2 regions of the Arthrobacter sp. 1088 genome follow, and region 1 is predicted to be linked to the other one. Evidence: predicted binding sites of a transcription regulator. Region 1 holds the regulator's gene; the other holds the start of a gene.
The links. The regulator HrcA, encoded in region 1, represses chaperone genes, less so after heat shock. The targets are predictions, from matches to a motif close to TTNGCACTCGNNNNNNNCGAGTGCNAA.
Positions count from the first base shown of each region.

Region 2: J2Y41_RS02720 (FmdB family zinc ribbon protein) is a predicted target of HrcA. The motif match lies at 7,117-7,143, and genes of this name have one in related genera.

Region 1 is NZ_JAVDSM010000009.1:35,715-44,079, forward strand. It holds gene ybeY (rRNA maturation RNase YbeY) at 1-92, opposite strand, end outside; gene J2Y41_RS15125 (PhoH family protein) at 89-1,174, opposite strand; gene J2Y41_RS15130 (GerMN domain-containing protein) at 1,597-2,469, shown strand; gene J2Y41_RS15135 (16S rRNA (uracil(1498)-N(3))-methyltransferase) at 2,513-3,286, opposite strand; gene dnaJ (molecular chaperone DnaJ) at 3,289-4,416, opposite strand; gene hrcA (heat-inducible transcriptional repressor HrcA) at 4,466-5,473, opposite strand; gene J2Y41_RS15150 (DUF3097 domain-containing protein) at 5,636-6,499, shown strand; gene J2Y41_RS15155 (DUF4870 domain-containing protein) at 6,636-7,049, shown strand; gene hemW (radical SAM family heme chaperone HemW) at 7,080-8,309, opposite strand; gene lepA (translation elongation factor 4) at 8,310-8,365, opposite strand, start outside.
Region 2 is NZ_JAVDSM010000001.1:592,200-600,564, forward strand. It holds gene guaA (glutamine-hydrolyzing GMP synthase) at 1-1,430, shown strand, start outside; gene J2Y41_RS02710 (DUF4011 domain-containing protein) at 1,559-5,863, shown strand; gene J2Y41_RS02715 (RcpC/CpaB family pilus assembly protein) at 5,924-6,715, opposite strand; gene J2Y41_RS02720 (FmdB family zinc ribbon protein) at 6,784-7,056, opposite strand; gene J2Y41_RS02725 (5-formyltetrahydrofolate cyclo-ligase) at 7,213-7,827, opposite strand; gene galU (UTP--glucose-1-phosphate uridylyltransferase GalU) at 7,940-8,365, shown strand, end outside.

The DNA.
Region 1 (8,365 bases):
ATGTAGAGGCGCTCGAAGATGAACCGGGCCAATGTCACCAGTTGGGCTTCGTCCACCTCCACGCCGGATTCGTTGTTGATTTCAATGCTCATTTTCGTTCTCCACGTTTGTGATGTGTGCCGGCAGCCCCATCCGTACGGTGCGCGTCATCCCACCTGCTGTAGGCGGAGACGATGTCTGCAACCAAACGGTGCCGGACGACGTCCGCAGCCTCCAGGATGGAGAAATTGACGTCATCGATCCCGGTGAGGATTTCCCGTACGATCCGTAGACCGGAAGTGGAGCCAAAAGGCAGGTCGATCTGCGTTACGTCTCCTGTAACAACCATCTTGGAACCGAATCCGAGACGGGTCAGGAACATTTTCATTTGTTCAGGAGTGGTGTTCTGGGCCTCGTCAAGGATGATGAAGGCGTCGTTGAGCGTCCGTCCACGCATGTAGGCCAACGGTGCGACTTCGATGGTGCCGGCAGCCATCAGCCGGGGAATGGATTCGGGATCCATCATGTCGTGCAGGGCGTCGTAAAGCGGCCGCAGGTAGGGGTCGATCTTGTCGCTCAGCGTTCCCGGCAGGAAACCCAGCCGCTCCCCCGCCTCAACAGCGGGCCGGGTCAGGATGATCCGGCTTACTTCCTTGAGTTGCAGAGCCTGCACGGCCTTGGCCATGGCGAGGTAGGTCTTGCCAGTACCTGCCGGGCCAATACCGAAGATCACCGTGTTCGCATCGATGGCATCCACATAGTTCTTCTGGTTCAGGGTCTTGGGCCGGATGGTTTTGCCACGGCTCGACAGAATGTTGTGGGTAAGGACATCCACGGGATTCTGGACTGACTGTGTCCTCAGGAGGGAAACGAGCTGCTGGAGGACATCAGGCGTAACGACGGTTCCCCTGGCAACCAGTCCGCGGACCTCCTCAAGGAGGCGCATGATGCGCGGAATGACCGTGGAGGGACCGGACATGGACAATTCATTGCCGCGAACGTGGAAATTGACGTCCGGGAACTGCTCCTCGATGTAACGCAAGGCTTCGTCATGGCTGCCCAATGAGTGAACCATCTGATCGGAGTTGTCGAACGTGACGATTTCCGTGCGCGTGCCCGGTAAGGTGTGCGGGAACTCGGTGGTGGCTGGGTTCCCGTTTCCGGTCCGCAACCGCCCATTCAGGGATTCACTCATAGTGGTGGCCGTGCGGCCTCTTCTCCTCCGGTCGGAATACAGTTGGTCCATCGTTTCGACAACGGGACTGGCTGAACCGCCAGGCCATATGCCGGAATGCCTTCAATCCTACGCCAGCCCGGAACGACAAGAGCGTACACGCGGGCTTCGTCCACCTTGCACGGGCCGCGGGGGGACGACTTTTTGTCTCAACTCGGCATCAAGCGGGTATCAATCCTGTTTCAGTTGCCGCCAGTGCCCGGAAACCCTGCCAGCCGCCGTCGACGATATGCCAAGCTGGCAGAGCGGGTAGTCAGACTACGCCCGTTCGACGCGTCGGCGACAACCACCGGCCGCAAAGGCAAGGAACCCCCATCGTGCAGTCAGTAAGCCATCAGCCCGGCGGGCGAAAGCGGAAAAAGTCCGCCGTCGCCGCGCCTGCGATGCTTGCTGTCCTTTTGCTGACCGGCTGTATCGCCAACGGTGGACCCACCCAAGCTACCTCCAGCGCGCCGCCCGTCAGCGTCCAGGAAGCTCCGGCCAGCAATGCTCCCCTGGAGACCACCCAGGCGTCCACCAAGATCCCGGTTTACTGGATTGGACGGAGCAAGGAAGACGTCTACCTGTACCGCGAATTCAGGGACATCTCCGGCGACGGAAACCCCGTCACCACAGCACTGCGGATCATGATGGCCGAAAAGCCGTTGGACCACGACTTCTTTACTCCCTGGCAGGACCCAGGCAGCCTGGCAACCTCCATTTCGGGCAAGAACGTGATCACGGTTGATATCTCGCGGGACGCCTTCAATTCCAACCTCGATGCAGGGATGGCGCAACGGGCTGTACAGCAGCTGGTCTACACGGCCACCGCAGCGGCGTCGTCGTCGGGCTTGATCAACTCAGGGCAGCAAATCCAGGTGGTCATTCTGGTCGACGGCCACACGGATTTCATGGCGTTCGGCCAGGTGCGGCTCGGTCAACCAATGGCCAGGGACGCTTCCTTGGTCGCGCCACTGTGGATTATCGACCCGCAGGAGGACACCTCGCTGCCCGCCGGCGCCGTTAAGTTCAACGGCCGCAGCACTGACAGCTCCAAGCCGGTCAGCTGGCAGATTCTCCGGGACAACGGCAGCGGCGAGAAAACCAGCCTGTTGACCGGCCAGACAAAGGCCACCGGCGAGCCGGGACAATTCGGTGTGTTCTCCTTCAGCGCAACCCTGAAACCAGGGAAATACGAATTACGCGTGACCCAGGTTCAGGACTCCGGGCAAGCAGACACATCCACCACGGATACGCGTCTTTTCAGCGTCGGCTAAAGCCAGGGTCCCCAGGGTAGTTTCGCCTGCCAGCCCCCACGGCCTACCAACGGCCCAGGACGTCGGAGGCGAGTACGACGGCGGCGGGTCCCGCCGTCGATGACCTCAGGACGTGGTGGCCCAAGAGAGCCGTGACCGCCCCGGCGTCGCTGAGGCGCGTCACTTCGCGCGGCGAGATGCCACCTTCCGGCCCCACGATCAAGAGGACTTCACGCGGCGACTCCAGCCCGCCGCCTTCAGCCACGAGCGGCGCTTCAAGGACGGTCCGCAAAGGGTTCTTGGCGTCCTCGTGAAGGATCACAGCCAGGTCTGCGGCAGCAACAGCCTTTGCCAGCGCCGCGGAATCCAGGATGGGACGTACCTCGGGTATCCATGCCCTGCGGGCCTGCTTGGCCGCGGCAGTGACCACAGACTGCCACTTGGCGTGGGCCTTTGCAGCGCGATCCCCCTTCCAGCGGACAATGGATCGCTCGGCCTGCCAAGGGATCACTGCATCAATGCCCAGTTCGGTGGCCGTTTCAATAGCCAACTCGTCGCGGTCACCCTTGGCCAATGCCTGGACAAGCACCAAACGCACATCCGGCTGGTCCTCGAAAATCACACTGGATGCCATGACGGACAAACTTCCAGGGCCGGCCTCTGCCACCGTGCCTGTCAGGCGGGCTCCTGCGCCATCGGCAATGTCCACGGCCTCACCGACGGTGAGGCGCTTCACCGTCACGGCATGCCGGGCTTCCGCACCGTCGATGACGAACAACGCGCCCGGCTCAACACCGTCCAGGGTCCCGGCAGGCGTGAAGAAAACGGGGTTGCTCACCGCTACAGGTTACCGAGCTTGTCCCGCAGCTTGGCGAACATGCCGCCGCTGGCCACGAGTTTGCCTTCGCTGAACTGCTCGCCCCGCAACTTGGCAAGCTGCTGCAGAAGCTCTTCCTGTGCCGGATCCAGCTTGACCGGCGTCTCAACGTGCAGGTGCACCTTGAGATCGCCGCGACCGTAGCCCCTGAGGTGGGTAACACCCAAACCGCGAAGCGTGATGACCTCGCCGGACTGGGTGCCGGCCTTGACGTCGATCTCCTGGGGCCCGTCAAAAGTTTCCAGGCTCAGTTCCGTACCCAAAGCAGCGGCCGTCATCGGAACGCTCAGTGTTGCGTGCAGATCGTCGCCTTCACGGATATAGGTGGAGTCACTGTTGACGCGGATCTCTACGTAGAGGTCGCCGGCAGGTCCGCCTGCCGGTCCTGCTTCGCCCTGGCCGGAGAGCTGGATCCGCGTACCCGTGGCAACACCGGCAGGTACCTTGATGGTGAGGGACCGGCGGCTACGGATGCGGCCCTGGCCGTTGCACTCATTGCAGGGATCCTTGATGACGGTACCGAAGCCTTCGCAGGAACCACAGGGTGCCGTGGTCATGACCTGGCCCAGGATGGATCGAACGGCCCTCTGGACCTGGCCACTGCCGCCACAAATGTCACAACGCTCCGGGTGGGTGCCCGGCCGGCAGCAGCTGCCATCACACGTGGGGCAAACCACTGCCGTATCAACTTCGAGCTTCTTGTTGACACCGAACACGGCGTCTTTGAGGTCGATGCGGACGCTGATGAGTGCATCCTGGCCCCGACGCACACGGGAGGCTGGTCCAGCGTGTCCGCCGCCACCGCCGAAGAAGGTGTCGAAGATGTCCTGGAAGGCAAAGCCTTGGCCTGAGTAGCCGCCGCCGAAGCCGTTGTCAGTGCCATTCTCGTTGCCGGTGGCATCGTAGACGCGACGCTTCTGGGGGTCGGACAGCACTTCGTAAGCATGCGTCACGGCTTTGAACTGCTCCGCGACATCCTCCCCGGGGTTGACGTCCGGGTGAAGCTTTCGCGCCAACTTGCGGTACGCCTTTTTGATCTCTTCCCCGGTGGCTTCCGGCGAGACTCCCAAAACGTCATAGTGGCTGCTCAAAGTCGGTATCTCTTCCTTGTTGTAAAGCGGTTCTTACCTCGGGCTGGCGTCAGCCGCCGAGAATGCGGGAAAGGTAGCGGGCCACGGCGCGCACGGCAGCCATGGTGGTGGGATAGTCCATCCGGGTCGGTCCGAGGATTCCGACCTTGGCTCCGGAGCCGTACCCCGTTGCCACGACCGAGGCCTCGGCCAGGCCATCGTAAGGATTCTCGCGTCCGATGCTGACTGTCACGCCGCGGGGATCATCCCCCATATCGGACAACAACCGGAGCATGACAACTTGTTCCTCAAGAGCTTCCAGCACTGGCCCGATACTCAACGGGAAATCCACATTGGAGCGGGCAAGGTTGGCTGTTCCGGCCATGACGATGCGCTCTTCACGGCTGGTGTCGCTCAAAGCCTGGAGACCATGGGCAAGATGCTGCGCGAGTGCGCGAAGGTCCGGCGGGCACAGCGCCACGACGGATGGCAGCACCTGCGGCAGCAGCGCCAGCTGGGTTCCCGCGATACTGCCAAGGAACCGGGAGCGCAGGGCCATCAAGGCCTCGTTGCTGACATCGGAGCCAGCCTCGATGACCTTCTGGCCAACGCTTCCTGTATCTGCGATGAGGACCACCAGAACCTGCTTGGGCGCCAGGAGGACAAATTCAACGTGACGGACAAGTGCGCGGTTGGAGTGCGGGTACTGTACGACGGCGACCTGGTTGGTCAGTTGCGACAGCAGCCTGACGGTGCGCTCAAGGATGTCATCGAGGTCGTCCGGCCCTTCCAGCAGCGAGTGGATGGCTCGACGCTCCGCGGCGGACAACGGCTTGACCTGCGAGATCCTGTCCACGAACAGCCGATAGCCCTTGTCCGTTGGGATCCGGCCGGCACTGGTGTGCGGCGCCGCGATCAGGCCCTCTTCTTCAAGTACGGCCATGTCGTTTCGGATGGTGGCGCTTGAAACGCCGAGATGGTGCCGCTCCACAAGTGCCTTGGATCCAACAGGCTCGCGGGAATGCACATAATCCTCAACGATTGCGCGCAGCACCTCAAGCTTGCGTGGCTCACTCATTGCAACACCTCCTGACGACTGTCCGGGCCTACATCGGACCAATACTTAGCACTCAACATGCCTAAGTGCTAACAAGTCTAGTATGAGCCAGCACGTTGCTAGCATTGAAACCGCCCGCGGGAGTTATTCCCAGCACAACCAGCACAAAGGGGTATGAAGTCCTTGGCTTTCGATACGTGGGGCCCGCAGGATCTGTCCGCTCCTGCCCAACGCCAGCTCCCCGAGGTAGCCGTCCAGCGCGGGATGGTCCTTGAAGACGTCCAGTCCGGCTGGGTGGGCGAAGTCACCCGCGTGGAGAAATCGGGGGGAATGCACATCGTCTCCCTTGAGGACCGGCGTGGTAAAACCAAGTCCTTCCAGCTCGGATTCGGTTTCCTGCTTGAAGGACAGGCCATCCGCCTCATGCCGCCGGCGGCAAAGGCTCCTGGTTCGGCTTCTGGTTCATCTCTGCAGCCGGGTCGAACGGCATCCGGGTCCGTCAGGGTCCTGGGCCAGCGTGCCCAGGTGGCCAAGGCGAGCCGTATTTGGGTGGAAGGCAAGCACGACGCCGAACTGGTGGAGAAAGTCTGGGGCGATGATCTCCGCATTGAGGGCATCGTCGTAGAGCCGCTGCACGGCGTGGACGACCTCAAGTCAGCGATCGCAGAGTTCTCACCCGGGCCCGGCCGCAGGCTTGGGATCCTGGTAGACCATCTGGTAGCGGGCTCAAAGGAATCACGCATCGCCGCAGAAGCCATGACGGTGCCCGGAGCCGCCGGAAACGTGCTGATCGTGGGCCATCCGTACGTAGACGTCTGGCAAGCGATCCGGCCAAAAGTGCTGGGTATTGAGCGGTGGCCGGACGTTCCACGCGGCACTGACTGGAAGACCGGAATATTGACCGCTTTCGGTTGGCCGCACGAAACCGCCGAAGACATTGGACTCGGCTGGCAGCGCCTGCTTGGTGCGGTCCGCACCTACGCCGATCTGGAAGCCTCGCTGCTGGGAAGGGTGGAGGAAGTCATCGATTTCCTCACCACTGCCTGACGGTCTTGTCCTGAATTTACGTTTCCTGAACGCACTTTTCCCGGGGACGTAACGGGGCGTTGGTCCCGGGATGACCCGGAACCCAGTATTCTGGGACAGCAACACTGCAGCATCTTTACAGCAAAGGGAAGACACCGTGGCAGAGAACGCTCCTGAAGAACCGGGCAGCGCCGCAGGCCAGCCCCAGTACCATGGCGCGCCCGCAAACGCACTCCCACTGACGGCAAGCGAAGACCGCCAGTGGGCCACCCTTGCGCACTTCGGGGGAATTCTGGGATGCCTGCCCTCCCTGCTGATCTATCTGATCTTCCGTGATCGCGGGCCGTTTACGGCGCAGGAATCCAAGGAAGCCCTGAACTTCACGCTCCCTCCGACCATCGCAGCAGTCCTGGCGAATATCCTTGTTCTGCTTCCATTGGTGGGAAATATCTTTGCAGTCATCGCCACGGGCATCTGGGTAGCACTTACGTGCTTCTCAGTCTCGGCTGGTATTCGTGTCAACCACGGGCAGCCCCACCGCTACAAGCTCAACCTGCGCTGGATTAAGTAGTCCCGGGCCTCCGCAGGATTCTTCCGACGGTTAGTCCGGCAGAATCCTGCGCACCACGGCGTCCGCCAGTAGCCGGCCTTTGAGCGTAAGAACCAGGCGACCCTTGAAGGCCGCAACCGGGTCCACCAGCTCTTCAGCGATAAGTCCCGCCATCGCATGGCGGCCGACTTTGTCCAACGCATCCACCGCTAGCCCTGTACCGAGCCGCGCCTCAAGCATGATGCGCTCGACTTCCCGGGTGTCGGCGTCGAGGGTTTCCCTGCCGGCTGCCGGCGAGTCTCCTGCAGCCAGCCTGTTGGCGTAAGCCGTGGGGTGCTTAACGTTCCACCAGCGGACACCGCCCACGTGGGAGTGGGCGCCGGGACCAATACCCCACCAGTCATCGCCCCGCCAATAGGCAAGGTTGTGACGGCAGGCTTGTTCAGGCGTTTTCGACCAATTGCTGACTTCGTACCACGTCAGGCCGGCTTCGGAGATCAATTTGTCAGCGAGCTCATATTTGGCGGCGTGGTCGTCGTCGTCGATTCCGGGGACTTCGCCGCGGCGGATTTGGGCCGCCAGCTTTGTGCCGTCCTCAACGATCAGGGCATACGCGCTGATGTGGTCGGGTTCGTAGGAGAGGGCAGTCTCAAGGGACAGTTGCCAATCCGCCATCGACTCTCCCGGCGTGCCGTAGATGAGGTCAAGGCTAACGGCCAGGCCAGCCTCGCGCGCCCACTGGACCACCAGCGGAACACGGCTGGGCGTATGGGTGCGATCCAGCACTTTGAGCACATGCGGTACCGCGGACTGCATGCCGAAGGAGACGCGCGTAAAGCCGGCATCAGCGAGCACCTTGAGCGATTCCGGCGTCACGGAGTCGGGGTTGGCTTCGGTGGTCACCTCTGCGCCCGGCTCAAGTCCCCAATGCCCGACGGCGGCGCGCAGGATACGTGCCAAGTCCTTGGCAGGGAGCAACGTGGGTGTTCCCCCGCCGAAGAATACGGTGCTCAGGGGCCGCTCCGGCAAGCCGGAAGCATTCAGGGCCGTTGCCGCGAAGTCCAGCTCGGTGACGGCCGTTTGGGCATAAGCATCCTGCGACGCCCCACCGCCGAGCTCCGTGGCCGTATAGGTATTGAAGTCGCAATAGCCGCACCGCACCGCGCAGAACGGGATATGCACATACAGCCCGAACTTGCGGTGCTCGACGCCGGTCAGCACCTGCGGAGGCAACAAGCCATCCGCAGGTGCCGGGTCGCCCAAAGGAAGGACGCTGGGCATCTACTTCTTGGCCTTGTCCTTGGACTCGTCGGTGGTCAGCGCGGCAATGAAAGCCT
Region 2 (8,365 bases), on a different contig from region 1:
ACCCGGCAGCCATCATCCTTTCCGGCGGACCTTCCAGCGTCTACGCAGAAGGTGCTCCGCGTGTTGGAGCGGACCTTTTTGAAGCCGGGGTGCCGGTTTTTGGTATCTGCTACGGCTTCCAGGCCATGGCCAACGCACTGGGCGGCAAGGTAGCCCAGACGGGCCTCCGGGAGTACGGCGCCACCGAAGCACTGGTGGTCGGCGATGCCCGCTCGATCCTTGATGGCGTGCCGTCTTCACAGAACACCTGGATGAGCCACGGCGACTCCGTCCATGAAGCTCCCGAGGGCTTCGAAGTGCTGGCCACCACGGCTGGCGCGCCGGTGGCCGCCTTCGCCAACGAGGAAAAGCGCCTCTACGGCGTGCAGTGGCACCCGGAGGTCAAGCACTCCGTGCACGGCCAGCACGTCCTGGAGAACTTCCTGTTCAAGGGCGCTGGCCTGAGCCCCAACTGGACCACAGGAAATATCCTCGAAGAGCAGGTGGAACGTATCCGCCAGCAGATCGGCGATTCCAAGGTCATCTGCGGTCTTTCCGGTGGTGTGGATTCGGCTGTAGCCGCAGCCCTGGTCCAGAGGGCAGTTGGAGACCAGCTGACCTGTGTCTTCGTGGATCACGGTCTCCTTCGCGAAGGCGAAGCAGAACAGGTTGAACGCGACTTCGTCGCTGCCACGGGCGTCAATCTGTATGTTGCCAACGAGCAAGAGCGCTTCCAGTCTGCATTGGCCGGAGTCAGCGATCCCGAGACCAAGCGCAAGATCATTGGCCGGGAATTCATCCGTGCCTTCGAAGAAGCGGAGCGGGCCATCATCGCCCAGGCAGCAGCCGAGGGCGAGAAGATCAAGTTCCTGGTCCAGGGCACGCTGTACCCGGACGTCGTCGAGTCCGGCGGCGGCGAGGGCGCTGCGAACATCAAGAGCCACCACAACGTGGGTGGGCTTCCCGAGGACCTGCAGTTCGAACTGGTCGAGCCGCTGCGCGCCCTGTTCAAGGACGAAGTCCGCGCGGTCGGCGCCCAGCTTGGCCTGCCTCAGGAAATCGTTGGCCGCCAGCCGTTCCCCGGCCCTGGCCTCGGTATCCGCATCGTCGGTGAAGTCACCAAAGAGCGCCTTGACCTGCTTCGCAAAGCTGACGCGATTGCCCGTGCCGAGCTGACCGCTGCCGGCCTGGACAACGATGTGTGGCAGATGCCGGTGGTTCTGCTGGCTGACGTACGCAGCGTCGGCGTCCAGGGCGATGGCCGCACCTACGGCCACCCGATCGTTCTCCGTCCGGTATCGTCCGAGGACGCAATGACGGCCGACTGGTCGCGTTTGCCGTACGACCTCCTGGCCCGCATCTCCAACCGCATTACCAACGAAGTGGATGGAGTTAACCGCGTGGTGCTGGACGTCACCAGCAAGCCGCCGGGAACCATCGAGTGGGAATAGCATTTTGAGTGGCCGGCCTCCCTTGGGAGGCCGGCCACTGTTCTTTCAGCTGTGAAATGACGGCGAATTTCGCATTGCCACAGTGTTGCGGAGCGGGCTGAAGGAGTATTCCCGCTACCCTCGAAAGTATGCCGGTATGGTCCAAGGCGTCTAAAGCTAGTACAGAAAAGAAGGCAGCAGTTGTGTCATTAGGTCAAGGCCAGGAAGAGGGCTCCGAAGAGCTCCGGAAATGGCTGTCCGGACTTAAGCCCGTTACCGGGGCGGACACGATGCTGCGTTTCGTGAAGACGCCCGAAGGCGCCATCGATCTCAGCAACGCACATCCCTCGGGCCTCGCACAGCTGCTGGCGGGGCGTAGAACGAGGTTGTCCACGCTTATCCGAGACAGGCAGCAATACCTGGTGGCGGCACGGGCCGCGCGCAACATCCGGTCCAAGATTTTTGAGCTCAGCAATGATCGCGGCATCGAGGCCGGGTACCTCTCTGCGGGCACGGTGGTGTGGACTTCGGCCGTAGGTGGCAAACCCCAGCGGGTTTCGGCCCCTGTCATGCTGACCTCCATTGTCCTGACCGTTCGCCCGGGCGAGGACGATTTCGAGCTGCAGCTCACCGAGCAGGCACGCATGAACCCGGCTTTGGTGCGCCACCTGAAGACCGTCCACGGCATCGTCTTCGACGTCAATGCAGTTGCCCGCATGGCCTACAACACTGCCAGGCTGGACCCCCAGCCGGTCCTGGACCGCCTGGCCACCCTGGTTCAGCCGATTCACGGCGCCGAGGTTGAATTCAACTTGCTCGTGACCACTTTGGCTGATCTTTCGGGAAACCTGGACGATCCGTGGATCAACATGAACAATCCCACCGTGGCGGCCCTGGCAACTGCCGCCAATGGTGGCGACGTCGAGCCTGAACCCATTAAAGCGGGGCGGTTCCCAAGCCTGGATGAACGTGATCCGGCGGACGAGCTCCTCCTGCTCGACGCGGACACTGACCAGCAGTACGTGGTGGACGCTGTTCGCGCAGGAGATTCGCTTGTTGTCAGCACCCCTCCAGGGAGCGGCCAGACGCAGACAGCCATCAATGCCATTGGCGCATTGGTCAGCGAAGGCAAATCCGTCCTCGTGGTGGGGGACCGGCAGTCCAGCCTGGCGGGACTTTCTGCGCACCTGGAAGCGCTGGGCCTGGATTCGATGTTGTTCCGTCCGGGCAACGGCACAACACCACAGCAGCTAAAGGGCCAGTTGGTCCGGGCCATCATGCGCAATGAAAAGGCACTGGAACCGCAGCTTGGGAACCTCCATCAGACGCTGGTCGGACACCGGCATGCCCTGATGGACCATGTCGCGTCGCTTCACAACGTCCGCGAACGCTGGGGCTGCTCGCCGTACCAGGCCATGCAATCGTTGGCCGAATTGACGTCCATCCACCCGGCGCCGTCCACCACGGTGCGCCTCAAGCGCAGTGTGCTGGATAACATCAAGGACCGCGAAGAACTGGCTGGCCGCTTGCGTCGCGCTGCCGAGCTGGGCAGCTTTAGCCGGGCTTCCACCTCCAGCCCCTGGTATGGTGCACGCCTCGTAACCCGCAAGGAGACAGAAGAGGCCCAACAGCTTGCCCGCATCGCCGAGGAGAAACTTCCCGTCCTGCGCGATCGCATGAAGCAGCTTTCGGATCACGCCGAGATCCGTTTGGCGGACACCTTCACGGAGTGGGGCGCTCAGCTTGAATTGCTGATTGCCGTGCGCGAAAGCCTGGACAAGTTCACTCCGGATATCTTCGATCGCCCGGTGCATGACCTCATCTCTGCAACTGCAAGCTCTGCGTGGCGACGCGAGCGCAACCTGGAGATGCCTTCAATGCAGCGTTCGAGGCTGCGGCGGGTGGCAAAAGAGTATGTGCGGCCCGGTGTTCACATCGCGGACCTTCACAGCTCCCTGGTCCTCGTCCAGGAGCAGCGTGCCCTGTGGGCAGGTTATGCCACCACGCAACGCCACCCGGCCGTGCCGTCCGGGCTCGCCGACCTCGGGTCCTTGTATCGCGAACTGGATGGCGAGCTTCGCCGCCTGGGTGAGGCACTCAAGCACACCTCTGCCGGTGGTTCGCTGCACCAGACACCGTACCTGGAACTGATGGAGCGGCTGGAACGGCTGGTAGCGGATACTGCCACGCTTGAAACACTCCCGGAGCGCACGCTGCTCATTGAGGAGATGCGCGAGCACGGCCTCGGCGAACTGCTCGCTGACCTTGCTGCCCGTGAAGTGCCGGCCGCTTCGGTGGCGGCCGAGCTGGACCTTGCCTGGTGGCAGTCTGCTTTGGAGGCAATGATCAGTGGTGACGACTACCTCGCCATGTCCGACGGCGACTCGCTCCGCCGCCTGGAAGCTGAGTACCGCCTTGCGGACCAAGCCCACATTGCCAGTGGTGCTGCGCGTTTGCGGTGGCAGTTGGCCCGGAAGTGGAGCGAGGGGATAGTTGAGCACCCCCGGCAGGCTGAGTTGCTTCGGGCCCTGCTCAAGGATGGTCGGGTTACGCTCCCGGCTCTGAGTGCCCAGGCTCCCGACCTCGTACCCATGCTTGTTCCGGTGTGGTCTGTAAGCCCCTACCTGTTGACGGGGGTTCTTCCCGCGGAGCAGAAGTTTGACGCGGTGATCGTCATCGACGCTGAATCGACCTCGCTCCAGGCCGTCCTTCCGGCGATTGCGCGAGCCCGGCAAGTCATAGCCTTCGGTGATGCGAAGATTGCGAATGCCCGCACCTTCAGCGTGGCCGTGGAACCTCCAGTGGCGGGAGTGGCCAGCCACGAGACCGTGGACAGCGCGTTCAAGGCCCTGGCACGCGTCCTGCCCACCTGGCAGCTGAACTGGGTCTACCGGGCGGTCGATGAGGACCTCATCCTGCAGTTGAGCAAGAACTACTACGACGGCGGCCTCCGGCGTTTGCCCGATGGCAGTTCGGTGACGGGCCTGGATCGTTCGATCCTGGTGGAGTACATCCCCGATGGAACCGGACTCCCGGGCGCCGACCATGAGGGCGTTGAGTCCGTTACGGCGGAGGTCAACCGGGTAGTGGACCTTGTCTTCGAGCACGCCAGGCTTCGGCCACGGACTTCCCTGGCTGTGGTCACGGCCAGCCTGCGCCATGCTGCGCGGATTGGCGAGGCAATCAGGCTTCAATTGCCCAACCACCCCTTGTTGTCCGCCTTCTTCGGTGCTGGCCCCGAGTCCTTCCGCGTGGTTGACCTTGAGCGAGCCCAAGGCCTGGTGCGTGACCATGTCATTTTCTCCCTCGGCTACGGCCGGACACCTCATGGCCGCGCCTTGCACTCGTTCGGACCCCTGTCGGCGGAGGGCGGACGAAACCGCTTTGCCTTGGCTATGACCCGCGCCCGCCGTTCCATGCACGTCCTGAGCTGCTTCCGCCCGGAAGATCTGGATCTGGATCGCCTGGCCCACGGGGCTGTGGACTTTTACGAACTGCTGGACCGTGAACTGTCCGGGAACAGCAACCTTGGAACTCCTGCCTCGCGCGCCGTTGCCAGCGAACAGGCCTTGGGGGAGGACCCCCTGGTTGCCGATCTCGGCGAGAGGTTGCGGGCCAGAGGTGCCCGCGTCTGGCACCTCTATGACGGTGTCCTGGACATTGCCGCCGCTGCCGATCCCGTCCACACCATTGGACGGGAGGGTGCCGAGATTCCCACCCCGGTGGCAATCGAGTCCGACGGCACGGAACGCTACCGGCGCATGAGCGTCCGCGAACGCAGCCGTCTGAGGCCCCAGCTGCTGGAACGCATGGGCTGGCGTTACATGTCCCTGTGGACCATCGAAGTGTTCACCGATCCCTCGTCGTGCGCGGATCGAATCGGATCCTATTTGGGACTTGAGAACCATGTTCCCCAGGCCGTACCCCAAGCGGAGCATGGCTTCCTGGACATGGATGTTGAACAATTGAATCTGGACAATGCGGCTTCCTCGTACGCAAGCTCCTCATACAGCAGTTCCCCGCACAGCAGTTCCTCCGCAAGCAGTTCCTCCTACAGCCGGGCTTCGCATCGGCAAAGCCCGGGAGGTGCCCAGTCATCGGTGGAATCCCAGCAGCCCGGGCAGGCAAGTGTGGAAAATCGCAGGGGGCCAGGTGGCGAACCGGGCAACGCAGAAGCCAGCACTCCAACCCCCAGTGATCCAGAGGATGGGACTGAAGCACCAGTGAAAGAACAGGGAACCGGCAACGACAGCGGCTCTGACGAACCGACCGCAGCTTTGGGCGCCGAAAACGCTGAAGAGTCCGCGGAGACAAAGACTCCTGCGGCGAAGCAAGCCTCCGGTGGCATCTTGCCCACCAAGGCCGCTGAAGACGACCCCCGCCGTTGGGGCGACGAAGGCAACTATGACCATGAGCAGTGGTTGAAAGAGCAGAAGCCACCGCATTGGGGCTGATTGCGTCATCGAATCCAGGCCCGGCAATAGAGATCGACCAAACGCTGGGATTGACCGAACCTAGGGATTGACCAAAACAAAGAAAAGCTTGCCTTGCGTTGATGCGCCGGCAAGCTTTTCTGCTTGTGGAGGATTTGCAGCCACTACCACCAACCCGTCTGTGTCGCTGGTTCCCAGCCATTGGCCGGGTTTACCCCCTTGGGCAGATGTCCATAGGACAGGGACGGAGGCGGCAAGGACTTCAGTTTGCCGGGATTCGTCATATGTCCCGGCGGCGGTAAGTACTACATTCACCAGCTGTCCCGGGGACAGCAGCTGGATGGATGAAGGGTCAGCCATTCGAAGGGGGACCGCAGCTGAGCCTACGGGTGCGCCTGTGAGAAGTCCCGGCCCCAGAAGATTGGATTCAGTGGGAATCTGCCCTTTGGCCAAAGGCGAGGCGAGCTGGCGGCCCACCAGTGAAACGTGATCCTCCAGGGCTCCGGAAATTGCGAGGTCCGGCGGCACACCAACATTGGTGAAGTCTGACTCGGTGAGGTTGGTGCCTGCTGCGAGGTCATGGGCAGCGACGAGAATGCTGACGCGCTGCTCAGAGGCAGGGGTTAGCTGTTGGACAGTAATGCCTGTGGCGAGGCAGAGCAGCAGTGCAACTGTCAGCCGACGGTTCCGGGTGACCCAGAACTTGAGGCTCTGCCTGCGGCCCAGCCTGATCTGGCGATGTGGCCCCTGCTTCCGGGGGAGGAAATGGCCAGCCGTGGTTGTGGGCTTGTTCCGGGGGCTATCACGGCCCCGGACAGGCGGACTGGGGCGTTCGCGGCGGGGGACTGGGGAAGTGGTTGTCTTTAGTGGCATGACGCCACGTTAGCCACCGGGCCCGGCCACCCAACAGCGGCCGGGTGCCCTATGTGGAAAAGTGCCGGCTAACTGGCAGCGGCTGCGGCCGCCGGTGCAGGCGTGGCAGCAGGGGCCGGAGTCGCCGGGGAGGAGGGCGCGGCGGAGACGGTGCTGCCCTTGGCATCGCGCGAATCCGTGCGGTAGAAGCCCGAGCCCTTGAAGACAACGCCGACGCTGTTGAACTTCTTGCGGAGCGCGCCCTGGCATTCAGGGCACTCCGTCAGGGAGCTGTCAGAAAAGGACTGGACGATGTCAAAGGCATGGTCACAGTCTTTGCAGGCGTATGCGTATGTGGGCACTGAGTTCCTCCTTCAGGACAAAGTTCAGGTCCTGTGGAGCCGTGGCGGAGAATCTCCGCATTAGCAGTCGCAGGGCCTGAGTGCCAATTCTATCATCCGCATCCGGCTCGTTCGCTATCTCCCAACTGCATATAAATGCGGGACTTCACGTATGGGTCAATCGAGATCACTCCCGCGGCCAAGCGTGATGATTCCGGAGGGCGTCAGCACCTCCGGCACCGGCCGGTCAAAAGGCTCTGCGGGGATAGCTCCCGAAGGCAACACATCGTCGTCGTACACCACTGCAATGGTGGGTGGCCGCCCGCCGGAGTTGTCCAGGCCTTGGAGGAGCCGGTCGTAGTAGCCGCCACCCTGTCCGATGCGGTTGCCATCCCGGTCGACGGCCGTGGCCGGCATGAAGATGCCCGCAACAGAGCTCACTACAGCACTGTCCAAACGTTCGCCTTCGGGTTCGTCGATGGGTGCGTAGTCGGACCGGACGAAGGCTGTCTCCGGCGTCCAGTACACCCAGCTCAATTGGCGGCCGGCCTCGCAGACAGGAAGCAGGACCTGGTGGCCGGCGTTGTGGAGCCCTGCGATCAAGGGCATGGTTGGGGGCTCGTGGGAGACGCCCACGTAGATGGCGAAGGTCGTGGGCGATCCGGCCGAAATTTTCCGGGCCCAGGCCAAGCCGTGCCGTGCAATTGATTCGCCGGCCTGGGCTACAAGCTCCTTGGTGAGGCTGCGCCTGTACAGGCGTCGGCTGCTGCGGATGTCTTCCTTGGATGCCATTTTTGTCCGATCATGAGATTCCCGCGGGCCACCGTGGTGTACGTAAAGCAGCAAATCCCCTCCAGTCCAGGGGCTGTTTCTGCGTCTTGCCACGGCGGGGGTTTACCCGTTGATGTATTCCTTCCGTTACATTAGTCCGGTGACTCTCGATAACAATGCTGTCCGTAAGGCCGTCATCCCCGCAGCGGGTCTTGGTACCAGGTTCCTCCCCGCCACAAAGGCGATGCCGAAGGAAATGCTGCCCGTGGTTGACAAGCCAGCCATCCAGTACGTCGTCGAAGAAGCGGTGAAGGTTGGCCTGCACGACGTCCTGATGATCACCGGGCGCAGCAAGCGCGCCCTGGAAGATCACTTTGACCGTGTGCCGGCGTTGGAAGCAACGCTGGCAGAGAAGGGCGATACTGCCAAGCTTGAAGCCATCCAGTCCGCCACCAACCTGGGTGACATCCACTATGTCCGCCAGGGCGATCCCAACGGTCTCGGCCATGCAGTCCTTCGTGCAAAGCAGCACGTCGGGCATGAGCCTTTTGCGGTCTTG